Regions from separate parts of the Leisingera sp. genome, predicted to be linked through region 2. Evidence: riboswitches for the same ligand, from Rfam matches in the RefSeq annotation. Region 2 holds a riboswitch; each other region holds the start of a gene.

Region 1 (9,335 bases), on a different contig from region 2:
AGAAACTGTCCATATCAATCAGAACATAGCCTTTTTCCAGCAGCGCGCGCGAGAGAGCGGTGACATCGTCGTCATACAGCCGGCGCCGTCCGCAGATCTCCTGCAACAGTTTGCGCGGGATTCTGTAGCGCCCGGAGGTCTTGCCGCCGAATTCCTGGGAATAAAACCCTGCCAGGGCATTTGCGGCAGTGTTAAAGACGGGCATTCAATTTTTCCGGAAGATTTTTGCCTATAGACAAGAAAATATCACGTATGTACTGGGGCGGCAACCGCAGGTCTCCGGCAGCGAGGAGCAGCAGCCTGCGCACGTGGCATTCGGCCGAGGGGGCAGGATTGCAGGCGGCTTACCTGCGTCCACTCTCGCCACGGGCAGTTGCGCAAGAGACAGGAAAGGATTTCAGATGAGACTTGCCAAGCAGGCGGGCAGTGTCAAACCTTTCACCCGCAAAGGTCTCAGGACCGGGGCCGTTCAAATCAAGGGGGCAGTATGAAGGCAAGGCAGCATTTCACCATCGGCCACGCCAAGGTGGCGCCGGGCTCACGGCTGACGGTTGACCTGCCGGTCAGCGTTCTGTCCGACCACACGCCGGTCACGATGTCGGCGCATGTTGTGCATGGCCGCCAGGACGGGCCGACGGTGTTTGTCAGCGGCGGCGTGCACGGAGACGAGGTGATCGGCGTGGAGATCATCCGGCGGCTGCTGCGGGCGCCGAACCTGACGACGCTCAAGGGCACGCTGATTGCGGTGCCGATCGTCAACGCCTTCGGCTTCATAAACCACTCCCGCTATCTGCCCGACAGGCGCGACCTCAACCGGGTGTTTCCCGGCAGCGAGCATGGTTCGCTGGCTTCGCGTCTGGCGCATCTTTTCATGACAGAGGTGGTGGCCCGTTCGGACCTCGGTATCGACCTGCATTCGGCAGCAATCCACCGGACCAACTATCCGCAAATCCGCATCTCGCCCGATAATCCCAGCACCCGCGAGCTTGCCGGCGTCTTTGGCGCCCCGATCGTGATGCAGTCGCCGCTGCGCGACGGCTCGCTGCGCGGCGCGGCCAAGGAGACGGGCAAGGATGTGCTTCTGTATGAGGCGGGCGAGGGCCTGCGCTTTGACGAACTGTCGATCCGTGCCGGGCTGGCGGGTATCCTGCGGGTGCTGCGGCACATGGGAATGGTCCCGGCCAAGGGCATATCCAAGCCCAAGTCGCAGCCGCAGTTCTGCGTCTCCAGCAAATGGCTGCGGGCGCCGATGGGCGGGCTTCTGCGGGTGTACAAGGACGATGGCGAACTGGTCCGGGAAGGGGAGCTGATGGGCTCGGTGTCCGACCCGTTCGGTGAGCATGACGAGGAGATCCTGGCGCCTTTCGACGGGCTGATCGTCGGGCGTGCGGTAATGCCCATCGTGAACGAGGGCGATGCCGTGTTCCACCTCGGCAGGGTCCGCTCCGTCGAGAAGGCGGAGGATTCGGTGGAGGACCTGAGCGCCCAGCTGGAGGACGACCCGATGTTCGACGAGGATGAAATTCTCTGAACGGCAACATGGGGGCCAGCACTTGCCAATGGGTCCGGCTGCTCAACACGCGGTTGCCGCAGCCTTTGGCAGGCGCACCTTTTGCCGAGGATTTCCGCAGCGGCAGCAACTTTTTCTTGCCGCAACCAAAGTGATGCGCTACGCGCGCTTTACCGGTCCCGCAAGGGCTAAGAGGGAATCCGCGGTGCCTGCCGGGCACCAACCGGAACTGCCCCCGCAACTGTAGGCGGCGAGTGCTGAGCCATCGCGTCACTGGATCCCAGCGGTCCGGGAAGGCGGCCCAGACGATGACCCGCCAGTCAGGAGACCTGCCGGTATGAAACCGAAGCACACCGGACGGGGTTGTCCGGGGAGGTTGCCGGCAGACCGCGCTGCTGCTTTCAGGCGGCGCAGAGGAAGGGCTCAGGCCCTCCGCACTGCCGGTCAATGCCCTTTCACCCGTTCTCCGGTCATTGACACATGGAGATCGAAAATCATGTTTCTGCGTTCCGGCCTGATCGGCCTTTCCTTCACCGTCGCGGCCCAGGCCGCGGCCGCCAGCGAGAGCTTTCCACTGACCATCGAGAACTGCGGCCAGACCGTCACCTTCGAAGCACCTGCGGCGTCTTCCGTCACGGTTGGCCAGGCGGCCACGGAAGTGCTCTATGCGCTTGGGCTGGGGGATAAGGTGCTGGGCACTTCGGTCTGGTTCAACGATGTTCTGCCGGAATACGCGGACGTGAACGCCAAGGTCGAACGGCTGGCCGACAACGACCCAAGCTTTGAAAGTGTGGTGGCCAAACGCCCGGGCCTGGTTGCAGCGCAGTACGAGTGGCACGTCGGCCCCGAGGGCGTGGTCGCCAAGCGCGAGCAGTTCCATGACCTGGGCATCCCGACCTATGTGATGCCCGCCGATTGCGCAGGCAAGGACAACACCACCGGCGGCGACGGCACCCGCACGCAGATGTTCACCACCGAAAGCCTGTATCAGGGGATCGAGGAGCTGGCAGCGATCTTCGGCGAGGCCGAAAAGGGCGCTGAGCTGGTCGCCGACTACAAGACGCGTGAGGCTGCGGCCGTTGCCAAGGCGCAAGAGGTTGCGCTGGAGGATGCCTCCGCCGTGTTCTGGTTCTCCTCGCCTGAGCTGGAGAGCGATCCGTTTGTGGCCGGCCAGAAAGGCGCGCCGGGCTACATGATGCAGCAGCTGGGCCTGCGCAATGTCATCGAGACCGACGAGGAATGGCCGACCGTCGGCTGGGAAACCATCGCCAAGGCCAATCCGACGGTGATCGTGATCGCCCGCATGGACCGCCGCCGCTTTGCTGCCGACGATTATGAGAAAAAACTGGAATTCCTGCGCACCGACCCGGTCGCCAGCCAGATGGACGCGGTCAAGAACAACCGTATCGTGGTGATGGACGCCCAGGCGATGGATGCCACCATCCGCGCCATCCCGGCGCTGGAAGACCTGGCCGCTGAGCTCAGCGCGATCGGCAACGGCGGATGAGCGCAGCCGCCGCACTTGCATGGCACGGCGTCCGGGGCGCTTGCCTGGCGCTGCCGGTGCTGGCTGCGGCGGTTCTGGCAGGCGCAATGATCGGTGAGACCTCGATTGCGCCTGACCTTGTCCTGTCCGTTCTGGTCAACAAGCTGGCCGGGGCGGGGCTGCCGGTGGACCCGGTGGATCAGGGCATCATCTGGAGCTACCGGCTGCCGCGGGCACTGGTGGCCGGGGCCTGCGGCGCGGCGCTGGCGGTGACCGGTGTGGTGCTGCAGGCGCTGCTGCGCAATGCGCTGGCAGATCCGTACATCCTTGGCATTTCCGCCGGCGCCTCGACCGGGGCGGTGGCGGTCACGATTGCAGGGTTGGGCGGCGGTGCGCTGTCGCTGTCCTTTGGTGCTTTCAACGGGGCGCTTCTGGCCTTTGGCTTTGTCGCCATTCTGGCGCGCGCCGCCGGGGCGGGCAGCAGCCGTGCGGCGGCGGCGCAGATCGTGCTGGCGGGCATTGCCGGCTCGCAGCTCTTTAACGCGCTGACTGCCTTCATTATCGCCAAATCTGCCAATGCGGATCAGGCGCGCGGCATCATGTTCTGGCTGATGGGCAACCTCAGCGGCGTGCGCTGGCCGGATGTGTGGCTGGCGGTGCCGCTGGCGCTGGCCGGCTGGATGATTTGCCGGTTTCACGCGCGGGCACTGGATGCCTTCACCTTTGGCACCGATTCCGCCGCGGCGCTGGGCATCCCGGTGCGGCGGGTGCAGGTGGTGCTGATCTTTGCCACCGCGCTGATGACCGCGGTGATGGTGTCGATTGTCGGCTCCATCGGCTTTGTCGGCCTGGTGATCCCCCATGCGGCGCGGTTCCTGGTTGGCCCCGGCCACCGCCGGCTGATGCCGGCCGCGGCGCTGACGGGGGCGGTGTTCCTGATCGGCGCCGACATCGTGTCCCGTGTCATCATCCCCGGCCAGGTGCTGCCCATCGGCGTGGTCACCGCGCTGATCGGAGCGCCGGCCTTTGCCATCATCCTGGTGCGCGGGCAGAGGACGGCGCGATGAGGATCGAAGCCCGCAGCCTATCCTTCTCCGTGCGCGGCAAGGCGCTGCTGTCGGACGTGTCTCTGGCGGTGCAGCCGGGTGAGACGCTGGCGCTGGTCGGTCCGAACGGCTCCGGCAAATCAACGCTGATGCGGTTGCTGGCGGGACTGGCCCGGCCCTCGCAAGGCGAAGTGCTGCTGGCGGAGCAGCCGCTGGCGCGGCTGTCGCGCCGGGAAATTGCCCAGCGGATCGCCATAGTCGAGCAGCAGGCCGACACCGCCGAACGTATCACGGCGCGTTCAGTGGTAGAGCTGGGCCGCACCCCCTGGCTGTCGGCGCTGCGGCCCTGGAGCGGGGAAGACACCCGGCAAGTGGACAAGGCGTTGAAGACGGTGGAAATGGAGGGGTTCGCCAAGCGGGAATGGGCGACGCTCTCCGGCGGAGAGCGGCAGCGGCTGCATATCGCGCGGGCGCTGGCCCAGCAGCCGGGGCTGCTGCTGCTGGATGAGCCGACCAACCATCTGGACATCCACCACCAGCTGTCGATCCTGCACTGCATCCGCAATCTGCAGGTGACCGCCGTGGTGGCGCTGCATGATCTGAACCAGGCGCTGACCTGCGACCGGGTTGCGGTGCTGTCGGGCGGGCGCTTGGTGGCATCGGGAACACCGCAGCAGGCGCTGACACCGGAAACGGTATCTGACGTTTTCGGGATCACGGCCCGGCAGGTCCGGGATGCGGAGGGCAGTGCGCCGCACCTGTCCTTTCACCTGGCCTGAGGCGGGCGGCGAAACGCTCCCGCCGTTGCCGGTCTTCCTGACGGAAAGCCGCAGCGCCGGCGTCGCGCCGTTTCCGTTACCCCGGCAGATCCGCGGACAGGTCACAAGACTGGATAAAGGCGCTGCATTCCGCAGTCAGCCCCGCGAAGCGGGAGCGTTCGCGCTGATAGAGGTAGACCTCCCGTTTGTCAGGCAAATCAGCGATGGGACGGAAGGCGGTTGTTTCCGGCATGAAACGCGCAACTGTTTGCGGCAGCACCGTCACCCATTTGCCCGTCCGGACCATGGTGATCAGCGAGTGGGTGTTGTGAATCGTCACATCGGCCGTGCTGATGGCCTCGGCAAAGCGTTCGTTGCGGATCAGTTCGCACAGGGCATTACGCACAAAGCCAGGGCCGGCGATATCAGCGATGGCGGGACGGGCGTCCTGCAGAATCAGCGGGTGGCTGGTGGAACAGACGAGGCCGAAACGGTCCTCGAACAGAGGCACCGCCTTGACCCCGTTCAGCGGATGATAGCCGGACGCGATGCCGATGTCCGCCTTGCCTTCGGCCAATGCGTCCAGAACCTGCTGGGTGTCGGTATCGCGCAGCTCGATTTTCAAGCCCGGGTGGCGGGCGGTCATATGCTCCAGCACTGACGGAAAGACCAGCGCCGCCACGGAGGGCACCGAGACGATGCGGATCAGCCCGTGAATGGCCTCAGCCGCCATCTCAATGGCCTGTACCGTCTGATCGAACCGGCGCACCTGTTTCTGGGCCAGCTCAAAGACTTGCTCCCCCAGCGGTGACAGCTGGTTCTTGCGCTCCCCTTCGAACAGCTTCTTGCCCAGATGATCTTCCATCTGCTTGAGCGTCATTGAAATGGCAGACTGGGTGCGGCCCATCCGGGTTGCCGCTTCTGACAGGTTTCCGGTCTGCGCCACTGTGCAGAAGGCACGCAGCATTTCTATCTTCAGGGCCATGGCTTCAGAAATCATGAAGTTATGTTCAGTTTATTGAGTTTGACTGATGCTGGCGGAGAAGTCCATCCTGCCGCAAACCTGAAATTCAGCATCTGGGGCTTCTCCGTGACCAAACTGAACCTGATTGCCGGCGAATGGCTGGCGGGCGAAAGCGAAATCGAAAACCGCAACCCTTCGGATCTGAGCGATCTGGTAGGCATGTTCGCCCAGGCCAGCGCCGATCAGCTGGAAGCGACCCTGGATCAGGCGCAGAAGGCGCAGGCCGAGTGGGCGGCTTACGGGCTGGAGCGCAAGCAGGCGGTGCTGATGAACATCGGCAATGAGCTGATGGCCCGCGCCGAGGAGCTGGGCACACTGCTCAGCCGTGAAGAGGGCAAGCCGCTGGCTGAGGGTAAGGGCGAAGTTTACCGCGCCGGCCAGTTCTTCACTTATTACGCAGCCGAATGCCTGCGCCAGATCGGTGAGAACGCCGACTCCGTGCGCCCGGACATCGAGGTCGACGTGCGCCGCGAGGCGGTGGGCGTTGTCGCCATCATCTCGCCCTGGAACTTCCCGACCGCAACCGCTTCCTGGAAGATCGCGCCGGCGCTTTGCTACGGCAATGCCGTGGTTTGGAAACCCGCCAACATCACCCCCGCCTCGGCCGTTGCCCTTACTGAGATCATCGCGCGCCAGGACATCCCCAAGGGCCTGTTCTCGCTGGTCATGGGTTCCGGCCGCTCGATCGGCCAGCGCCTGGTCGAAAGCCCCAAGGTGAACGCCATTTCCTTCACCGGCTCGGTGCCGGTGGGCAAGGGCATCGCCGCCGCCGCCATCCAGAACCTGACCAAGGTGCAGATGGAGATGGGCTCCAAGAACGCGCTGGCCGTCATGGACGACGCTGATCTGGACCTCGCCGTCACCCTGGCGCTGGGCGGCGCGTTTGGCGGCACTGGCCAGAAGTGCACCGCTTCCTCCCGGCTCGTGGTCCACGCTGCCGTGCACGACGCCTTTGTTGAGAAACTGGTGGCGGGCGCACAGGCGATGAAAGTGGGCCACGCGCTGGAAGCGGGCGTGCAGATGGGCCCGGTGGTCAGCGAACAGCAGCTGAATGAGAACCTGGCCTATGTCGATCTGGGCACCTCCGAAGGCGCGGAACTGGCCTGCGGCGGCCAGCGTCTGGAGATGCCGCACGAGGGCTTCTACATGTCCCCCGGCGTGTTCCTGAACACCACCAATGATATGCGCATCAACCGCGAGGAAATGTTCGCGCCGCTGACCAGCGTGATCAAGGTCGGCAGCTATGACGAAGCGCTGTCTGTGGTGAACGACACCAACTTCGGCCTGACCTCGGGCATCGTCACCCAGTCGCTGGCCCGCGCCACCCACTTCCGCCGCAACGCGCGCACCGGTGTTGTCACCGTCAACCTGCCGACCGCAGGCACCGACTACCACGTGCCCTTCGGCGGCCGCGGCGACAGCTCCTATGGCCCGCGCGAGCAGGGCAAGGCGGCGGCGGAATTCTACACCACCGTCAAGACCGCCTACATCAGCGCCGGCAAGCCGGTCTGATGCAGGGACGGCACGGCAGGTTCGCGCCCGGCCCCGAGGGTGGGCGCGCTGAGATCTGCGATGGTGCCGCCTTTGCGAACAAACGTCACTTTCTGCCCCAACGGTGCCACCATTTCGCGCCCGCCCTGGGGGGCGGGGTCGGGCGCGAACCGGATCGCAAGCGATCCGGAGGAGAAAACTAATGACCGGATACCGTATCGACTGCCTGCAATATGCCAACTGGTCGGAAAAGATTTTCCGCCAGCTGCGCGAGGGCAACGTGGACGCGATCCATGTCACCATTGCCTATCACGAGAACTTCCGCGAAACGGTTCTGAACTTCGAGAAGTGGAACCGCTGGTTCGAGCAGTACCCGGACCTGATCATGAAGGGGCAGTGGGCCTCGGACATCGACAAGGCCCGCGAAACGGGGCGCACCGCGGTGTTCTTCGGCTTTCAGAACCCCTCGCCGATGGAAGACGATATCGGCCTGGTCGAAATCCTGCACACCCTGGGTGCGCGTTTCATGCAGCTCACCTACAACAACCAGTCGCTGCTGGCGACCGGCTGCTACGAGGCCGAAGATCCCGGCATCACCCGCATGGGGCGCCAGGTGATCAAGGAGATGAACCGGGTCGGCCTGGTTGTGGACATGAGCCACTCTGCCGACCGCTCCACCATCGAGGCGGCGGAGATCTCCACCCGCCCGATCGCCATCACCCATGCCAACCCGCATGAGTGGTCGCCGGCCCTGCGCAACAAGAAGGACGATGTGCTGCGCGCAGTCACCGGCCACGGCGGCATGCTGGGTTTCTCGGTCTATCCGCACCATCTGAAGGACAAGTCCGACTGCACCCTGCAGAGCTTCTGCGAGATGATCGCACGCACTGCCGACAAATACGGGGTGCAGCACCTCGGCATCGGCACCGACCTTTGCCAGGACCAGCCCGACAGCGTCGTGGAATGGATGCGGGTCGGCCGCTGGAGCAAGGAAATCGACTACGGCGAAGGATCAGCCGCCGCTCCGGGTTTCCCGGAAATGCCCAGCTGGTTCAAGGACAACCGCGACTTTGGAAACATCGAAGAGGGCCTTCGCGCGACGGGCATGAACGATGACGAGGTCAGCGGCATCATGGGCGGGAACTGGTACCGGTTCTTTGCCGAAAACTTTGGCCCAAAGGGATAGGTCATGGAAACAACCGCGCAGACAACGATATCACGACGGGACCCGGCGCAGGTGATGCGCCTCAGCCGGCTCGGCTCTCTGCACCAGTGCCGCCTCAGCTTCATGCGGGTGCTCACTCGGCGCATGGCCGAGGAGAACTGGAGCTTCTCCCGGCCCAAATTCGATATCGATGCCAAGGGTGTCGGTGTTGCGGTCTATACCGCCACCGGCCCCGCGCGGTCTTATTCCCTGGTGGCATTTGCCCACGACCTGCCGCCGGAGATGCGGTCGGACCGGGTGATTGCCACCGCTTGGGATGCGACCTTCACCCTGTTCGACGGGGTTCCAACGGATGCCGACATCGAGCGGCTGTCGAAAAACGTGCCCTATCAGGAGGCCGGCCGGGTCAACGAGAAGTCCCTGTCGGTCTCCCGCGCCAACCGTTCTGTGCGCCTGTGGGCGCATTTCGTCGACGCGCTGTCGCAGGGCCAGCAGCCGGACCCGGAACAGGTGGACGCCGTTGGTTACCTGATGCGCACGACTGCCGTTTACGGCTCCGGCAAGCTGGGGGCTGCCGACCGGGAGGCGATTGCAGACCGCCCCGAACTCAGCGCGCCGTTCCAGGCAGAGATGCTGTCGGTCTACCTGACCCGCGTCTTTGTCCGCGATTTGGTGGAGCATATGGCCCGCGCCCAGGGCGGAGAAAACGCCGTGCGGCTGGCGCCCGAAACCGCGCTTCGGCTGGGGATCGGCAACTCCACCGGCCTTGGCATGGCGCCCTACATCGTCAATCACCCGGTGCTGTTCAACAACTGGATCATGGCGCGGGAGGAGGCGATTGCCCGGGTGCGCTCG
Region 2 (9,335 bases):
TTCAGCAGCTTGATCATCTGCGGGAAGCCGGCCCCCGCGACGTTGTCGACGACCACGTCCACGCTTTCCCCGCCCAGCTCCGCCAGCAGATTGCTGCCGCGGTCCAGAACGATATCCGCACCTAGCTCCCGCAGCTGATCCATCTTGCCCTGGCTGGTGATTGCCGCCACCCGGGCGCCGCGGCGTTTGGCCAGCTGCACTGTGGCGGAGCCGACACCGCCGGAGGCACCGGTCACAAGCACCAGTTCGCCTGCGCGGACGTCTGCGCGGTGCAGCATGTTCTCGGACGTGCCGTAGGCGCATGGGATCGTTGCCAGCTCTTCGTCCGACCAGGCGCAGTCCACGGGGAACACCTCGGAGGCGGGGACTTTGACGTACTGGGCAAAGGCGCCGTCGAAGTCCGAGGCCATCCAGACGTTGTCCATCACACCGTAGCCATTGGGGCGCATGCAGGGCCGCACCAGAACCCGCTTGCCGGTCAGGGTCTGGCTGGCGCCTGGGCCGGCGGCGACAACCTCGCCGCAGCAATCGGTGCCCTGGATCAGGGGGAAGGGGGTTGCCTTGTTCCAGCCGCCGTCGGCCTTTTGCTCGGCATGGGTCTCCTGATGGCCGGCGGCCGCGGCGGTGTCCGTTGTCACGCTGGAGGAATACCACCCGAGCCGGGTGTTGATTTCGGTGTTGTTTACCCCGGCTGCGAGGACCCGCAGCAAAAGCTCCCCCTCTGCGGGCTCCGGGATCGGCACGGCTTTGTATTCAAGCTTGTCATAGCCGCCGTTTCCGGTGGTCACGACGGCCATCATGGTTTTAACGCTGCTGTCTGTTTTGGGTCCGGGCATGGGCGGCCTTTTCTGATCACGCGGGGTTGGTGAAAGGTCTTGGAATTTGGCGCAATTATTGCCCGCAGGGCGGGGGCGGCGGCAAGGGCGGAATCCGGCGGCGCAGCCCGGCCTGCCTGCTGGCCACCGCCCCGCGAATCGGTCCTTGTGTCTGGGTCGAGGGGAAATACACCAAAGATCAGCGCCTTGCCGCAAACAGGCTGGCGGATGCCGGTTTGAGATTCTGGACATCCCTGTCCCGCCGGCCCCCCCAAACATGCATGTCTTTTTCCGGTTTCGGCGGGTCGGATTTGTCTCCGCTTGCGGGCCGGGATTAGGGCAATTTCCGCCTCAGCAAGGTGCCGCCTTTCGGGGCAGAGAATTGGGAAGCTGGTGAAACTCCGGCACTGCCCCCGCAACGGTGACCCCGGGCAAGGCATGGCAAAAAACCACTGAAGCCAATGGCTTCGGGAAGGTGCCAGGCCCCGCCGCCGAATGGCCCCGGGACAGTCCGGAAACCAGCCTTGCCAAAAAACGTCAACCGCGGGCGGCGGCGGGGCGGTTGCGGGCGCGTGGCCTGCAATCTCTCTCTCCATGCCCGCAGCCAAGCCAACCTGCCGCGGGGATGCGGCAAAGGAGAGAAGCAGATGCTTCAGGACAGCGAGATTCTGGCCAAACTGGTGGCCCGTCAGAAAAACTATTCCCTGGAACAGGCGTTCTATACCGATCCGGGCGTTCTGGATCTGGACATGCGGCAGATCTTCTATCGCGAGTGGCTGTTTGCCATTCCCGCCTGCGAGATCCCGAAGGCGGGCAATTTCGTGACCCATCAGGTCGGCGCCTACAACGTCATCATCGTGCGCGGCACCGATGGCCAGGTGCGCGCCTTCCACAATGCCTGCCGCCACCGCGGCTCGGTCGTCTGCAAGGCGAAGAAAGGCAATTCGCCCAAACTGGTCTGCCCCTACCACCAGTGGACCTATGAGCTGGACGGCTCGCTGTTGTGGGCGCGCGACATGGGGCCGGATTTCGATGCCTCCAAGCACGGGCTGAAGCCGGTGCACTGCCGCGATCTGGCGGGTTTGATTTACATCTGCCTGGCGGATGAAGCGCCGGATTTCGATGCTTTTGCTGAGGTGGCGCGTCCCTATCTGGAGCCGCATGACCTGGCCAATGCCAAGGTCGCCTATGAAAGCTCGATCATCGAGAAGGGCAACTGGAAGCTGGTCTGGGAGAACAACCGCGAGTGCTATCACTGCGGCGGCAACCACCCGTCGCTGTGCCGGACCTTCCCGGAGGATCCGTCGGTGACCGGTATTGAAGGCGGCGAGAACCCGCCGCACCTGCAGAAGCATTTCGACCGGATCGAGGCGGCGGGCGTGCCGTCGCAGTTCCAGATCGACGCGCGCGGCCAGTACCGCGTGGCGCGGATGCCGCTGAACGAGGGCGCCGAGAGCTATACCATGGACGGCAAGGCGGCTGTGGCCAAGAAACTGGGCCGGGTGCCCTTTGCCGATGCGGGCACGCTGTTGAAATTCCACTATCCGACCACCTGGAACCACTTCCTGCCGGATCATTCCATCGTGTTCCGGGTGACCCCGATCAGCCCGACCGAGACCGAAGTCACCACCAAATGGCTGGTGCACAAGGATGCGGTCGAGGGCCAGGACTATGACCTGAAGCGGCTGACCGAGGTCTGGGTCGCGACCAATGACGAAGACCGTATCGTGGTGGAGGACAATCAGCAGGGCATCAACTCGCCCGCTTATGAGCCCGGCCCGTACTCGGAAGTGCAGGAAAGCGGCGTCATCCAGTTCTCCAACTGGTATGCCGAGCACCTGACCCGCGCGCTGACCGGCCGCCACCTGATCGCGGCGGAGTAACGGCATGGGACTGCAGGCAAACTTCGAGACGCTGGACGAGACCCTGGCGTGGAAGGACGACGAGATGCTGGAATGCGTCTCTGTGGTACCGGAGGCGCCGAACACCGCCACCTTCAGCTTCCGCGCGCCGTCCGGCGCGTGGTTCAAATACCAGCCGGGCCAGTTCCTGACGCTGGAGCTGCCGGTGCCGGGCGAAACCGTCTGGCGAACCTACACCATCAGCTCCTCGCCGTCGCGGCCGCTGTCGATTTCGGTCACAGTCAAGGCGCAGGCCGACAGCATCGGCACCCGCTGGATGCTGGACAACCTGCGTCCGGGCATGTTCCTCAAGGCCTCTGGCCCTGCGGGGGTGTTCACTCTGCCGAAACGGCCGAACGGCAAGTTCCTGTTCATCTCCGCAGGCTCCGGCATCACGCCCAGCCTGTCGATGACACAGTACCTGTTCGACCGCGGCCAATCGCCCGACGTCTGCTTCATCAACTGCGCCAAGCGGCCCAGCGAGATCATCGCGCGGCGCCAGCTGGAAGGCATGGCGGCGCGGGTGCCCGGCATCAAGCTGCATTTCGTGGTGGAAGAGGACGATCCCTATCAGGTCTGGACCGGCTACCGCGGCCAGCTGAACCAGATCATGCTGGGGATCATCGCCGGCGACTACCTGGAGCGCGAGGTCTACTGCTGCGGGCCGGATCCGTTCATGCAAGCCGTGCGCGACATGCTGAACGGCTTGGGCTTTGACATGGAGAACTACAACCAAGAAAGCTTTGGCGCGCCGGTGGAGACCGAGGCCGATGCGCCGGAGCTGGACGATGTGGTTCCCGAGGAAACCGCCGCCGCCGAGATCACCTTTGCCGCGTCGGGCGTCACTGCAAACTGCACCGAGACCGATACGGTGCTGGCTGTGGCCAAGGCGTCGGGCCTCAACATCCCGTCGGGCTGCACCTTCGGCATCTGCGGCACCTGCAAGGTCAAGAAGACCGCGGGCGAGGTGCATATGGTCCACAACGGCGGCATCTCGGAGGAAGACGTGGAGGCGGGGTACATCCTGGCCTGCTGCTCCAACCCGATTGGCCGGGTTGAGGTCGAGATTTGACCATAAAGAAGGGCGCGTGCCGGTGTGGCGCGCGCCCTTTTCTTCTTTCAGCCCCTGATCAGGCTTCCAGCGCCAGCTTGTGCACGTGGATTTCGTTGATCGGGTGGCTTTCGGCGCCGATCACACCCGGGCGGGCGTGGCGGTAAAGCGAACGCCAGTAGGGCTGGATGATGGTGCCATCCTCGCGCATGAATTTTTCGATGCCTTCCATGTGCCCGCGGCGGGTGTCGGCGTCGGCAATGGCTGAGGCGGTTTCCAGCATGGAATCGAACTCAGCGCTGGCCAGCCCGGTTTCATTCCAGGCGACGCCGGTCTTGTAGGCCAGCGTCAGCACCTGCACGCCCAGCGGGCGGTGGCCCCAGTCGGTGGAGCTGAACGGGTACTTGTCCCAGTCGTTCCAGAAGGTGTTGCCGGGCAGCACGGTGCGTTTGACCTTCAGCCCCGCGTCCCGCATCTGCGCCGCCAGCGCATCCGTGGTGTTGCGGCGCCAGTCGTCGTCGATGGAAATCAGTTCATGCTCGAAGTCGAGCATCCCGGCCTCTTCCATCAGCTGGCGCGCGGCCTCTGCATCGCGCACCGGCGCGCCGATGTCGGCGTATTCCGGGTGGATCGGGCAGACATGGTGGTTTTCCGCCAGGGTGCCGCGGCCGTCATAGCCGAGTTCCAGCAGCACCGCGTTGTCGCAGGCCAGTGCCAGGGCGCGGCGGACGCGGGCGTCGGCATAAGGTTGCATCCCGTCCACCTCGGCGTCGCGGTTGGTGCGCAGGACCAGGGTGTTGGCCGAGACCGACTCGCTGACGTTCCAGCCGATGGAGGTGAAGATGTCGACGTATTCGCCCACGGTTTCGTAGGTCATGTCGATTTCTTCGGATTCCGCTGCCGACAGGTGGGTGGCGCCGTCGGTGCCGAAGTCAATGAACTCGATCCGGTCGAGATGGGCGCCTTCGCCCCACCACTGGTGATCCGGGTCCTTTTCCAGCACCGCCTTAACACCGACCTCGTATTCGACCAGCCTGTAGGGGCCGGTGCCGATCGGGTCGGCGCCCGGATCGCCGGACCAGCCGTCCGGCACGATGGCGGCGGGGTATTCGGTCACCGCCGGGATGATGGTGATATCGGGGCGGGTGAGCTTCACCTTGAGGGTCAGCTCGTCCACCACCTCCAGCGCGCCCTCGGCGGGGCCGTCGCCGGCCTCGTTCTGCAGCGATCCCATGCGGGCGGCCATCGAGTTGCCTTCCCATTTGCCGTCGCACCAGCGGGCAAAGTTGTAGGCCACGTCCTTGGCCGTCAGGGTGCCGCGGCCGTCGTTCCAGTGCACCCCGGGGCGGATGTGCAGCAGGTATTCGGTGGCGTCCTCGTTGACCTCCCAGCTTTCCAGCAGGCGGGGTTCAAAGGTGCCGTCGGCGTTGTACTGCACCAGGTATTCCATGTAGCCGCGCACCAGGTTGCCCAGCTGCGGCCAGTTGAACAGTGGCGGGTCGAGCAGCGCGCGCACAACCTGCTGGATGCGGATGGTGCCGCCTTCCTGGGCATTGGCCGCCGCTTGCACCGGCTGGCTGAGGCCGATCATGCCGTAGGCGGCAGAGGCGGTCACCCCCAGCGCGGTTGCGCGGCTCAGGAACTCGCGCCGGTCCAGCTTGTGTTGTGCAACTTCCTCCGCATGCATCCGCACCGCGGGGTGGAGAGAGTCCCTGTTGTAGTATTTGGTCATTTTTATGGTCCTTTGGTTGAAGGCGTCCGCCCCTAGCATGAAGGAGCGGCGGAGCTTGTAAAGTGGCGAATGGCTGCGCTGCCCGTCCGCAGCCATCCGCCCGGGGAGATCCTTATTCCGCCGGTTCCTGGGTGACGGTGGTGGCCAGGCCTGCCTGCTCGCGGCGGCCGTCGTTGTAAATCGCCTTCACCAGAGCGGCGCATTGCAGCACCATCACCAGTGAAAACGGCAGGGCGCCGATCACCATCGCGGTCTGGATCGCCTTGAGGCCGCCGACCAGCAACAGCGCCGTCACCACTGCACCCAGCGCCACGCCCCAGAAGACGATGTGCGGGCGGGCCTTGGGGCCTTCGTCGCCGGCGGCATTGATGGTGTTGACGATCAGCACCGCGCTGTCCGCCGTGGTCACCAGGTAGGTCATCAGCAGGATCACGATCATCACCGACATCGCCCAGCCCAGCCAGGGCGACAGCATGTACTGCACCATGGCAAAGATCTTGTCGCCATCGGGGGCTGAGCTGATCCGGCCGCCTGCGCCGCCGTGCAGCTCCAGGTCGATGGCGGTGCCGCCGGCCCAGGTGAACCAGACAAAGCACATCAGCGACGGCACGATCATCGCGCCCAGCACGAACTCGCGGATGGTGCGGCCCTTGGAGATGCGGGCGAGGAACAGGCCGACGAAGGGCGCGAAGGCAATCCACCAGGCCCAATAGAACACCGACCAGCCGCCCTGCCAGCCTTCGAGCTTGGAGGCGACGCTGTCCGGGTTGCCGTCGCCGGTCCAAACCCGGAACAGCATGTCGGGCATGGCGACCAGGTAGTCCCACAGGCCGACCAGCAGCGCCTGCAGGCCAAAGAAGGTGGAGCCGAACAGCAGGAAGAAACTCAAAAGCGCAATGCTGAGCACCATGTTGATGTTGGAGAGCCACTTGATGCCCTTGCCCACACCCGACAACGCCGAGGCAGTGGAGGCCAGCATGATCACCAGAATCGCCACGATGACGCCGGTGGTGTTGGCGGTGCCGCCCTCGTTGGTCAGCCCGCCGATACCGATGCGGGTGAGGCCGGAGACAAACTGTTCAACCCCGAACCCCAGCGTTTGTGCGACGCCGAGGATGGTGGCGACCACGGCGACGATATCGACGGTATGGCCGATGGAGCCGGAGAGCCGCGCGCCGAACAGCGGTGTCAGCGAGGAGCGCATGGTCAGCGGCAGGCCGCGGCGGTAGCTGAAGAAGCCAAGCGCCAGCCCGGCAATGGCATAACAGGCCCAGGCGCCAAGTCCCCAGTGCAGGAAGGACCACTTGTAGGCCATGCGGATATTGTCCGCGGTGCCGCCGTTGGTGAGGCCCTGGATGACTTCCGGGTTGTTGTTCCAGTGATAGATCGGCTCTGCCACCGCCCAGGTCAGCATGCCGACCCCGATGCCTGCGCCGAACATCATCGAGAACCAGGAGAAGTTGGAGAATTCGGGCTGGTCGCCGTGCTGCCCCAGCTTGAGGCGTCCGGCGGTGGGCCAGATTGCAAGTGCTGCGCAGCACAGCACGAACAGCGCCACGGTCCAGATGTACCAGGCCCCGAAGGAGGCGAGGATGAAGCCGTTGATCGAATTCAGCACCGCGCCCGACTGTTCCGGGAAAGCGATGGCCCAGACCACCAGCCCGCCGATCATCAGCTTGGAGGAGATGGTGACGATCTGGCTGAAGCCCCGGTAAAAGCCGCGGTCGGATGTGCCGATCGGCAGATCCGTCAAAGGAGGTTTGATTGACATAGAGTATCCCTGTTTCCCTTGCTCTGCCGGTTGATGCCGCCGGGGCTGCGGCCTTAGCAGAACTTACGCAGGGCATTTTCTGTTACAAAAATTCTGCCTTTTGCAGTAGGCAATTATTTATGGATGACATTAGCAGCATTAATAGGAAGCTGAGCTACAACCTGGTCGCGCTGCACACCTTCGACCTGGTGGCGCGGCATGGCAATTTCACCGGCGCGGCAGAGGCGCTGGGGCTGACGCAGTCGGCGGTTTCGCAGAAAATCAAGGGGCTTGAGACCGAATTGGGCATTGCCCTGTTCCGCCGCGGGCACCGCGGGGTGTCGCTGACCAACGAGGGGGTGCGGCTGCTCAATGTTGTGCGCCCGGCGATGACGCAAATGGGCAATTCCGTGTCATCTCTGCTGGAACGCAAGTCGCGGCCCAGGGTGCGGGTTTCAGCGGATTTTGCGTTTTCCAGCTTCTGGCTCTTGCCGCGGCTGTCGCATCTGCGGGCGGAGCTGGGTGATGAGATCGAGATCCAGATCCTGGCCAGCCAGGTGCCGCCGGACGACTATGGCGAGGATTGCGATATCAAGATCCACGTCGGCCCGCGCAGCAGTATGGGGGACGGCGATGTGATGCTGCTGCAGGAGCGGGTCGGCGCAGTGTGCAGCCCGGCTTATCTGGAGAAGCATGGCCCGGTGCCCTCGGCCGCCGGCCTGCTGGACTGCCAGTTGCTCAGCCTGTCGAAACCGGCCTCGGCCGAGTGGCAGACCTGGCAGGGGTGGTTCGACCGGCTGGGCATCGCCGGGGAGCGGTCGAAGCACTACATCAGCTTCAACAACTACGACATGGTGGTGCAGTCGGCGGTGTCCGGCGACGGCATTGCGCTGGGCTGGCTGGGGCTGATCGACCGGCTGCTGCAGAGCGGCGCGCTGGTGCAGGCGGTGCCCGATGTGGTGGTGAGTGATGCGGGCTATGTGATGTCGCGCGACTACTCCAGCCGCCTGCAAGGGCCGAGTTTGGTGTTCGACTGGATCGCCGAGCACTTGGCGGGGCAGGTCAGGCGGTAAAGGCTCTACCAGCCGCGGCGGCCCAGCAGGGCGTGCAGCCGGTTCTGCGGCGCAAAAGCATCGACCGGAGCGGGCCGGGTGAGGTCCTGCAGCACCCGGTGCACCAAGAGCGCGCCGAGTGCGGCAAAGATCATCCCGCCAGCGGCCTGGCCCAGCAGCACCCCCGGCGCGCCGGCCAGGTGGCCGCCCAGCACCGCCAGCGGCCAGGTGCCCAGGGTGTGGCGGCCCCAGTTGATCCAGGTGGAATAGACGGGGCGGCCCAGGTTGTTGAAGCTGGCGTTCTCGACAAAGATTACGCCATTGAAAAAGTAGGCCAGCGCCAGCGGCCCGCAAAACAGGTAGATCAGCGCGCGGGTCTCACCGGTGGCGGAGAACAAGTCCGCGATGGGCACTCTTAGAGCAAACAGCACTGCCGCCATCAGCAGCACGTAGACCGCGGTGAAAGTGATGCCAGCCATAAAGGCCTGGCGGACGCGGGCGAACTGCCCGGCGCCGAAGTTCTGCCCGATGATCGGGCCGATGGCGCCCGACAGTGCGAAGATCACCGAGAAGGCCACCGGCATCAGGCGGCCGATCACCGCCATGCCGGCCACCGCTTCGGTGCCGAACTGGGCAATCTCGCGCAAAACAATGGCGTTGCCGACCGGGGTGGCGACGTTGGTCAGAACCGCCGGCAAAGCAATCGCCCGGATCGCCCGCAGATCGCCTGCAACCTGCGCCGGCGCTGGCCGCATAAAGCCCTGGTGCACCCGGATCGCAGGCCAGAAAGCGGCCACCAGCATACAGGCCCGGGCCAGCACCGAGGCAATGGCCGCCCCGTCCAGCCCCAGTCCCAGGCCAAAGATCAGCAGCGGATCCAGCACCGCGTTCAGGCCGCCGCCGTAGAGCGTCGCCACCATCGAGCGGCGGGCATCGCCATGGGCGCGCAGCACGGCCATGCCGGTCATCGCCAGCGCCATCACCCACATCGTCGGCAGGATGATCCAGACATAGCGCATCGCCAGCCGCAGCAC
Region 3 (9,335 bases), on a different contig from region 2:
CGGGCCGGATGATCCGCGCCTATGGCACCGAGGCCTGGGAGGTGCTGGGTGACGCGAAATCCGCCGGCGATCTGGGCCAGGACTTTGGCGCCACCATCACCGCGCGGGAGCTCGACTGGGCGATTGCCCGCGAATGGGTGCGCGCGGGCGACGATTACCTGTGGCGGCGCACCAAGCTCGGCCTGCGGCTGGATGAAACCCAGCGCGCAGCGGTGGATACCTACATCCAAGGCAAGGCCGCACAGCTCGCGGCATAGAACTGAGGGACGGGCCAACCCGAGGGGAGGTGCAGTCGCGCCGCCCCGTGGGGGCGGGTTGGCGCGGCCCGGCCTATCGGCCGGGCGGGACATTCAGAAAGCGTCTTAAAACTCGACGCCCTTCTGCGCCTTCACCCCGGCGCGGAACGGGTGCTTGATCTGGCCCATCTCGGTCACCAGATCGGCGATCTCGATCAGCTCTTCCTTGGCGTTGCGCCCGGTCAGCACCACATGCGTCATCGGCGGCTTGTGCTCCACCAGGAACTCCAGCACCTCCTCCAGGTCCAGATACTCATAGCGCAGCGCGATGTTGATCTCGTCGAGCAGCACCATGGTGTTGCGCTCATCCAGGATCATCTCCTTGGCCTTCTCCCAGCCCTTCTGCGCGGCGGCGATGTCGCGGGCCTTGTCCTGTGTCTCCCAGGTAAAGCCCTCGCCCATTGCATAGAACTGGCAGAGATCGCTGAAGTTCTCCTCGATCAGCGTCCGCTCTCCGGTCTGCCAGGCGCCCTTGATGAACTGCACCACGGCGCAGGGCATCTTGTGGGCGATGCAGCGCATGATCATGCCGAACCCCGACGAGGATTTTCCCTTGCCCGGCCCGGTGTGAACGATGATCAGGCCCTTCTCGCCGTCCTTGGTCTTCATCATCCGGTCGCGCGCGGCCTTCTTCTTGGCCATTTTCGACGCATGACGGGCGGCTTCTTCTTCTGAGATGCCGGTTTCAGACTTTTCGCTCATGGGGGCTCTCCAGCTGTTTGACCCCATGTCTTGACAAAGAAGGGCGCGATAGCGCAAGGGGGTTTCGCTGGTTCCTGCGAAAGCAGGCGAAGAGGGAATGTGAAGGCCGCCAAATATCTTTGGATTGCCGAAGCACAGCCGCCCCCGCGACCGTGACCGGATGAGGCCGCCATGCCACTGGGAGAGACCCCGGGAAGGCAGGATGGCCGGCAAGGCAAAGCGCCTTGGCATCCGCAAGCCGGGAGACCTGCCAGCGAGAGAGAGAACAACGGGCGGGCGGGGTGTTCCGCGACCGGTTGAGGGGCTGGCACGCCGCCGCCCCCCTTTCGGCCATCCCCACGCCTGCCGCGACAGGAGACGCGCCGATGGCTGACGATATGGCGGGCAAGACCGCCAGCACCCCCGGACCGGTCACGCTGACCGTTTGCCTCACATGCCGCCGCGAGGGCGCCGACCCGGAGGCCGCCCGCCCCGGCGCTATCCTGCACGCCGCATTGGAAGAGGCCGGAATGCCCGAAGGCGTCCGACTGCGCGGCGTTGAATGCCTGTCCTCCTGCAAACGCGGCTGCGCCGTGGCGCTGGTCGGCGGCACAGAGCGCTGGACCTATGTCTACGGCGACCTCGACCCGGACCAGCACGTCCCCGAAATCCTGGAAGGCGCCGCGGCTTACGCCGCCACCGCCGACGGCGTCGTGCCCTGGCGCGAACGCCCGCAGACCTTCCGCAAGCAATCCGTTGCCCGCATCCCGCCGGCCAAGTTCTTCTCCGAGGAGTAATCATGAGCGACCTCAACAAGATCCCCGTCACCGTCATCACCGGCTTCCTGGGCGCGGGGAAAACCACCCTGATCCGCCACCTGATGCAGAACCCGCAGGGCAAGCGCCTGGCCGTGGTGGTGAACGAGTTCGGCACTGCCGGCGTGGACGGCGACATCCTGAAGTCCTGCGCCGATGAGAACTGCCCGGCGGAAAACATCATGGAGCTGGCCAACGGCTGCATCTGCTGCACCGTCGCGGATGACTTCATTCCCACCATCGAACAGCTGATGGACCTGCCGGAAAAGCCGGATCACATCGTGATCGAAACCTCCGGCCTGGCCCTGCCGAAACCGCTCCTGAAGGCTTTCGACTGGCCCGCGATCCGCTCCCGCATCACCGTTGACGGCGTGATTGCGCTGGCCGATGCCGAGGCCGTCGCCAAGGGCCAGTTCGCCCCCGACCTGGACGCGGTTCAGGCCCAGCGCGAGGCCGATGACAGCATCGACCACGAAACCCCGCTGTCCGAGGTGTTCGAAGATCAGATCTCCTGCGCCGACATCGTTCTCTTGTCCAAGGCTGACCTGGCCGGCGACGCAGGCGTCGAGAAGGCCCGCGCGGTGATCGAGGCCGAGGCGCCCCGCAAGCTGCCGATCCTGCCGATGAGCGAGGGCGTCATCGACCCGCGCATCATCCTGGGCCTGGGCGCCGCTGCCGAGGACGACCTGGAAGCCCGCCCCAGCCATCACGACGGCCATCACGACCACGAGCATGACGATTTTGAAAGCATCGTTGTCGAAATGGGCGAAGTCTCCGACCCGGAAGCGCTGCAGAATGCCATCGTGAAACTCGCCCGCGAGCGCAACATCCTGCGCGTCAAAGGCTATGTCGCGGTGGAGGGGAAACCGATGCGGATGCTGGTTCAGGCCGTGGGCGAGCGCCTGCGTGCCCAATACGATCAGCCCTGGGGCGCGCAGCCGCGCAAGACCGCCCTGGTGGTCATTGCCGAGCACGACGACATCGACGAACAGGCCATCCGCGCCGAGCTGGGAGCGTAAGCAATGCCGGTCTGGCGCTTCATTTCAAATGACATTGCCCGGCCGCAGGCCGGGCTGCGCCCGATCCTCCCGTCAAACCAAGGGTTTGCCTCCGGCAAAATGGGAGGGCGCATTCGCACCCTCCCAGGCTCGGGCGCAGCCCTCAGAGCGCCCATTGCTTGCCAGAATACAAAGGCCTGACCCATGCACGTCGTCTTCCGCGAAAGCCACGGCCTTGACGAGACCGATACCCCGCAGGACCTCGGGCAGACGCCTGCGGACCTTGTGGTGCTGTCCTTCTCCGACAGCGATCTCGGCGCCTTCGCGGCGGGCTGGCACCGCGCGGACGGCAAACTGCCCAGCTTGCGCCTCGCCAACCTGGTGGCGCTCAAGCACCCGCTGTCGGTCGACGTCTACGCGGAACAGACGCTGGAGGGCGCCAAGGGCGTCCTGGTCCGTCTGATCGGCGGCGAAAGCTACTGGTCCTACGGCCTCGCCACGCTGCAGGACCTCGCCCGCCGCAAGGGCATTGCGCTGGCAATCCTGCCTGCCGACGGCCGCGAGGATGCGCGGCTCGACGAGCTGTCCACCCTTCCCGTCTCCACCCTGCGCCGCCTGCAGTCCCTATGCGACGCCGGCGGTGCGGTCGCGGCTCAGGCCGCGCTGGCCCAGCTGTCGCTGGCGGCAGGCCTCTACGCAGGACCCGTGATCGGCCTCAAAACCACCCCCGAGCATGGCTTCTATGACCCGGCCAAGGGCGTGCTGGCCGACCTGCCGCCGCAGGACAAACCGCTGGTGCTGGTGAGCTTCTACCGCTCCTACCTCACCGCCGCCGACACCGCCCCGGTGGATGCGCTGATCGAAGAGCTGCGCGCCCGCGGCTACGCCGCTTATGGCGCCTTTGCCGCCAGCCTCAAGGCCCCCACCGCCGCCGATTGGCTGCGCGACAAGCTGCCCGGGCTGAACCCGGCTGCCATCATCAACGCCACCGCCTTTTCCGCTCAAGGCACTGATGGCAGCGCCTCGCCGCTCTCCGCCACCGGCTGCCCGGTGTTCCAGGTCGCCCTCTCCACCGCCCGCAAAAAAGACTGGGCCGAGGCCGACCGCGGTCTGTCGCCCGCCGACCTCGCCATGCATGTGGTGCTGCCGGAGGTGGACGGCCGCATTTTCGCAGGTGTCGTCAGCTTCAAATCGCCGGGCAAGAAAGACCCGGACCTGCAGTACTCCCGCTTCGCCCACCGCGCCGACGCAGACCGGATCAAGGCCGCCGTTGACCGCGTGGAGGGCTGGCTGCGCCTCGCCAAACTGCCGAATGCAAACAAACGCCTCGCCCTGATCCTCTCCACCTACCCCGGGAGAGACCACAACCTCGCCCATGCCGTCGGCCTCGACGCGCTGGCCTCCTGCGACGAAATCCTGCGTGAGCTGGCCGCCCAGGGCTACGCGGTCGACGCTCTGGAAAACACCGGCCTGCGGCTGATGGAAGAGGCCCTCAGCGTCCCGCTGGAGGACTACCGCCAGGCCCTCGCCACCCTGCCGCAAGACCTGCAGAACACCCTGGTCGAGGCTTGGGGCAGCCCGGAAGAAGACACCGATTGCCGCGACGGCGCCTTTCATTTCAAGGCTTTGCGTGCTGGCAACGCCCTGGTCGCCCTGCAACCCGAACGCGGCGAAGTGAAAACCCGCGTCGACGACTACCACGACCTCGACCGCACCCCGCGCCACGCCTATGTGGCCTTTTACCTGTGGCTGCGCGCCCAGACCGACGCCCTCGTCCACATTGGCGCCCACGGCACCCTGGAATGGCTGCCGGGCAAGGCGGTGGCGCTCTCCGGCGCCTGCTGGCCCGAGGTGCTGACCGGCCCGCTTCCGGTCGCCTACCCCTTCATCGTGAATGACCCCGGCGAGGCCGCCCAGGCTAAGCGCCGTATCGGCGCCGTCACCATCGGCCACCTGCCGCCGCCTCTGGCGCAGACCACCCTGCCGGAGGGCATGTCCCGCCTCGAAAGCCTGCTGGACGAATATTCCACCGCCGATGGCCTCGACCCGGCCCGCCGCGACCGGCTGATCGGCGACATCCGGGCAGAGGCGCAGGGCACCGGCGTCGAAGCCGACCTCGGCCTCACGCCCGACACCTCCCCGGCTGAGGCGATCACCCGCATCGACGCCTTTGTCTGCGACATCAAGGAAAGCCAGTACGGCGAGGGGCTGCATATCTTCGGCACCGGCCAATGCGGGCTTGAGGAACGCGCCGGCCTCATCGCCGCGCTGAACGGAAAAATCGTCACCCCCGGCCCCTCCGGCTCGCCGTTCCGGGGCCGCGCCGATGTGATCCCCACCGGGCGCAACCTCTTTACCACCGACCCGCGGGCGGTTCCGTCGCGGGCGGCGCATGCGCAAGGGGTCAAGCTGGCGGAAGAGCTGCTGCGCCGCCACCTTCAGGACCACGGCGACTGGCCCCGCGGGCTGGTAATCGACCTCTGGGGCTCCGCCACCATGCGCACCGCGGGCGAGGAATTCGCGATGGCCCTGCACCTCGCGGGCCTCGCGCCCCAGTGGGACGAAGGCTCCGAACGCGTCTCCGGGTTTGAGGTGCTGCCGCTCTCGATGCTGAACCGCCCCCGGATCGACGTGACCCTGCGCGTCTCCGGCCTGTTCCGGGACGTCTTCCCCGGCCTTGCCCAAATGTTCGAAAGTGCCGCTGCCGCACTGGCGGGCCGCGAGGAAACCCAGGCCGACAACCCCTATCTCACCGAGACCCCGCGCGTCTTCGGCCCCAAGCCGGGCCAGTACGGCCTGTCGATGAACCCGCACTTGGACGACTACAGCGACGAGGCCCGCGCCGCGGCAGGCGAGGCCTGGCTCAACGCGTCCTCCCACGCCATCGACGCCAAGGGCGCGATCACCGACGCCCGCGAGGCGCTGGAAACCCGGCTGCAGGGCGCCGACAGTTTTGTGCACCTGCAGGACCTGCCGGAAACCGACTTGCTGGTCGCCTCCGACTACGCCGCGCATGAGGCGGGCTTTGCCGCTGCCATGGCGCGCATCGGCCAGGCGGCACCGGCGCTCTACCACATGGACGCCACCCGCCCCGACAAGCCGCAGGCGCGCAGCTTGGGCGAGGAAATCGCCCGCGTCACCCGCGCCCGTGCCGCCAACCCGGACTGGGCCACCTCGATGATGAACCACGGCTTCCGCGGCGCGGCGGAGATCGCTGCTACCCTCGACCACATGGCAGCCTTCGCGCATCTGGCGCAGGTGGTGCAACCGCATCTGTTCGACCTCTATTTTGAGGCCACCTTGGGCCGCGATGACCTAGTGGAGTTCATGGAGCGCGAAAACCCCGAGGCGCTTGCCGCCATGCGCGACCGCTTCCGGGCGCTGTTCGACGCCGGTCTCTGGAGCACCCGGCGCAACTCGATCATGGCCGAACTGGAGGGCGCCGCATGAGTGCCGCCGCTAAGCCCAAGGTCTACGGCTGGTGCCCCGGCGCGCTGCGCCCGATGATGTCCGGCGACGGGCTGGTGGTCCGGGTGCGCGCACCGCTGGGTAAACTGTCGGTTACCCAGGCGCGCGGTGTGGCAAGACTTTCGCAGGACTTCGGCAACGGCCTGCTGGATATCTCCGCCCGCGCCAACCTGCAGATGCGCGGCATCCGCGAAGACGCGCATGCAGAGCTGATCGAAGCCTTGCGCGATCTCGGCCTGATCGACAAGGACGCCAGCGCCGAAGCCCGCCGCAATGTCCTGCCCGCCCCGTTCTGGGCCGAGGGCGACGATACCCACGCCATCGCCATAGACCTGAGCGCTGCACTGACTGCCGCAACAGACCTGTCCCTGCCGGGCAAATTCGGCTTTGCCGTCGACTGCGGCGCGGAACCCGTGCTGCAAGACATTGCCGCCGATATCCGCGTCGAGCGCACAAACGATGGCCTGATCCTGCGCGCAGACGGTGCAGAAACCGGCCTGCCCGTCACACGTGAATCCGCCGTTCCCGAAGCCCTCACCCTGGCCCGCTGGTTCCTCGACCAGGGCGGCGCGCCAGAGGGCCGCGGCAGGATGCACCGTCTCATCGCGCGCCGCGGGCCGCCGGCGGCGCACACGGCACCGATGGCAAAGGCGGGCTTCACCGCAAAACCAGGCACTGTCCCCGCGGGGACACTCGCCGCTTTGGAATTCGGCCAGATGCCCGCCGCCACGCTGGCAAAGCTGGCAGACCACGGGCCGATCCGCCTCACCCCCTGGCGGATGTTGCTGGTGGAGAGCGCCGCCAGTCTCCCGCCCCTGCCCGGCCTGATCTTGGATGCAACCGATCCGCGCCTGCAAGTGGTCGCGTGCACCGGCGCGCCCGGCTGCCTGCAGGCGCTTTCTTCCACCCGCGATCTGGCGCGGGACTTGGCGGCCCATGTCCCCGCAGGGACAAAGCTGCATGTTTCCGGCTGCGCCAAGGGCTGCGCCTGCCCGGGCCCCGCACCACTTGCGCTGACGGCCACCGGCAAAAACGAATTCTCTCTGATCCGCAATGGCACCGCCGCGGATCAGCCGCTAAAGACCCACCTGAGCGCCGACGCGTTGCGCGCCGCTCCCGAACTTCTGACAGAGGGCAGCTGACATGCTCCACACCTATGAGACCAACGGCGCCGCGATCTATGCCGAAAGCTTTGCCACCATCCGCCGCGAAGCCGATCTGGCGCGCTTCAACAAGGACGAGGAAAGCGTCGTCGTGCGTATGATCCACGCCGCCGGCATGGTGGGTTTGGAAGAGCATGTGCGCTTCTCCGAAGGCATGGCCGAGACCGCCCGTGCCGCTCTCGCAAACGGCGCGCCGATCCTTTGCGACGCTTATATGGTGAGCGAAGGCATCACCCGCCCGCGCCTGCCTGCTGACAATGAGGTGATCTGCACCCTGCGCGACCCCAAGGTGCCGGAGCTGGCCAAGGAAATGTCCAACACCCGCTCCGCCGCCGCGCTGGAGCTGTGGCGCCCGAAACTGGAGGGCTCTGTCGTGGCCATCGGCAATGCCCCCACCGCGCTGTTCCACCTGCTGAACATGCTGAAGGACCCGTCCTGCCCTCGCCCCGCCGCCATCATCGGCTGCCCGGTCGGCTTTGTCGGCGCGATGGAATCCAAGGACGCGCTCATGGAAGACCTGCCGGTTCCGTCGATGATCGTGAAGGGCCGCCTGGGCGGTTCCGCCATCACCGTCGCTGCCGTCAATGCACTGGCGAGCTGGAAAGAGTAACCCATGGGTAAAGTCATCTGCGCAGGGCTTGGCCCCGGTGATCCCGACCTGATGAGCGTCCGCTCGCACCGGCTGATTTCCTCCGCGCGCCACATCGCCTACTTCCGCAAGGCCGGCCGCCAGGGCCAGGCCCGCGCCATTGTCGAGGGGATGCTGGGTGAGGGCGTCACCGAGCACGCGATGGAATACCCGGTGACGACCGAGATCCATTTCTCGGATCCCGAATACAATCGGGTGCTGGCGGGATTCTACGACCAGTGGGCCGACACCCTTGCCGAGATTGCCAAGGGTGAGGACGTGGTGGTGCTTTGCGAGGGCGACCCGTTCCTTTATGGCTCCTACATGCACCTCTACACCCGCCTGCAGGGCCGTGCCGAGCAGGAGATCGTGCCCGGCATCACCGGCATGTCCGGCTGCTGGACCGCCTCCGGCCAGCCGATTACCTGGGGGGACGATGTGCTGACCGTGGCGATGGCCACCCTCAGCGAAGATGAGCTGGCCAAGCGTGCGGCGGAAACGGATGCGCTGGTGGTGATGAAGATCGGCCGCAACCTGCCCAAGCTGCGCCGCGCGCTGAAACGTGCAGGCCGCGCGGACGACGCCTGGCTGGTCGAGCGCGGCACTATGCCGGGGCAAACCGTGCAGAAGCTTTCGGAGATTGACGGCGAGGTGCCCTATTTCTCAATCGTACTGGTTCACGGACAGGGGCGTCGGCCATGAAACTATCGCAAAACGGCTGGGTGGTGATTGCGGGGCTTGGCCCGGGCAATGAGGCGCTGGTGACGCAGGAAGTGCGCGACGCCATCGGGGAAGCCACTGATATTGTTGGCTATATCCCTTACGTCAAACGCATTGAGCCGCGCGAGGGGCTGACCCTGCATGCAACCGACAACCGGGTTGAGGTCGACCGCGCCACCCACGCGCTGGAGATGGCCGCCGAGGGCAAACGCGTGGTCGTGGTTTCCTCCGGCGATCCGGGTGTGTTTGCCATGGCCTCCGCCGTGTTCGAGGCGCTGGAGAATAACGCCGAAGCCCACCCGGCATGGCTGGATCTGGACATTAAAGTGCTGCCCGGCATAACCGCCATGCTGGCCGCTGCCGCCGCCATCGGCGCGCCGCTGGGGCATGATTTCGCGGCTATCAACCTCAGCGACAACCTGAAGCCATGGAGCCTGATCGAAAAGCGCCTGCAGCTGGTCGGCGAGGCAGGTCTCGCAATGGCGTTCTACAACCCGCGCTCCAAATCGCGGCCGCATCAGTTTGCCTGGGCGCTGGAAATCCTGCGGGAGGCTTGCGGTCAGGAC

What was found. A riboswitch is a leader RNA that binds a small molecule or an ion and turns the genes downstream of it on or off. The one in region 2 is predicted to bind cobalamin.
Region 1: it holds a riboswitch for cobalamin, as region 2 does, so the genes downstream of both, AC4HIX_RS05720 (ABC transporter substrate-binding protein) here and AC4HIX_RS09375 (aromatic ring-hydroxylating oxygenase subunit alpha) in region 2, are expected to answer to the same signal.
Region 3: it holds a riboswitch for cobalamin, as region 2 does, so the genes downstream of both, AC4HIX_RS12755 (DUF1636 family protein) here and AC4HIX_RS09375 (aromatic ring-hydroxylating oxygenase subunit alpha) in region 2, are expected to answer to the same signal.

What each region holds. Positions count from the first base shown of each region.
Region 1 covers NZ_CEYXRG010000004.1:185,881-195,215, reverse strand. Annotated here, with positions in the region: gene AC4HIX_RS05730 (hypothetical protein) at 1-205, opposite strand, end outside; gene AC4HIX_RS05725 (succinylglutamate desuccinylase/aspartoacylase family protein) at 488-1,531, shown strand; cobalamin riboswitch at 1,668-1,861, shown strand; gene AC4HIX_RS05720 (ABC transporter substrate-binding protein) at 2,007-3,017, shown strand; gene AC4HIX_RS05715 (FecCD family ABC transporter permease) at 3,014-4,063, shown strand; partial or broken gene AC4HIX_RS05710 (ABC transporter ATP-binding protein) at 4,060-4,570, shown strand; gene AC4HIX_RS05705 (LysR family transcriptional regulator) at 4,898-5,785, opposite strand; gene AC4HIX_RS05700 (aldehyde dehydrogenase family protein) at 5,891-7,336, shown strand; gene AC4HIX_RS05695 (membrane dipeptidase) at 7,518-8,501, shown strand; gene AC4HIX_RS05690 (hypothetical protein) at 8,505-9,335, shown strand, end outside.
Region 2 covers NZ_CEYXRG010000008.1:19,462-28,796, reverse strand. Annotated here, with positions in the region: gene AC4HIX_RS09380 (alcohol dehydrogenase family protein) at 1-836, opposite strand, end outside; cobalamin riboswitch at 1,156-1,356, shown strand; gene AC4HIX_RS09375 (aromatic ring-hydroxylating oxygenase subunit alpha) at 1,463-2,698, shown strand; gene AC4HIX_RS09370 (FAD-binding oxidoreductase) at 2,703-3,788, shown strand; gene AC4HIX_RS09365 (ABC transporter substrate-binding protein) at 3,847-5,499, opposite strand; gene AC4HIX_RS09360 (BCCT family transporter) at 5,612-7,270, opposite strand; gene AC4HIX_RS09355 (LysR family transcriptional regulator) at 7,390-8,322, shown strand; gene AC4HIX_RS09350 (MATE family efflux transporter) at 8,328-9,335, opposite strand, start outside.
Region 3 covers NZ_CEYXRG010000012.1:113,344-122,678, reverse strand. Annotated here, with positions in the region: gene glpD (glycerol-3-phosphate dehydrogenase) at 1-257, shown strand, start outside; gene cobO (cob(I)yrinic acid a,c-diamide adenosyltransferase) at 363-998, opposite strand; cobalamin riboswitch at 1,050-1,267, shown strand; gene AC4HIX_RS12755 (DUF1636 family protein) at 1,364-1,774, shown strand; gene cobW (cobalamin biosynthesis protein CobW) at 1,777-2,811, shown strand; gene cobN (cobaltochelatase subunit CobN) at 2,995-6,240, shown strand; gene cobG (precorrin-3B synthase) at 6,237-7,400, shown strand; gene AC4HIX_RS12735 (precorrin-8X methylmutase) at 7,402-8,031, shown strand; gene AC4HIX_RS12730 (precorrin-2 C(20)-methyltransferase) at 8,035-8,751, shown strand; gene cobJ (precorrin-3B C(17)-methyltransferase) at 8,748-9,335, shown strand, end outside.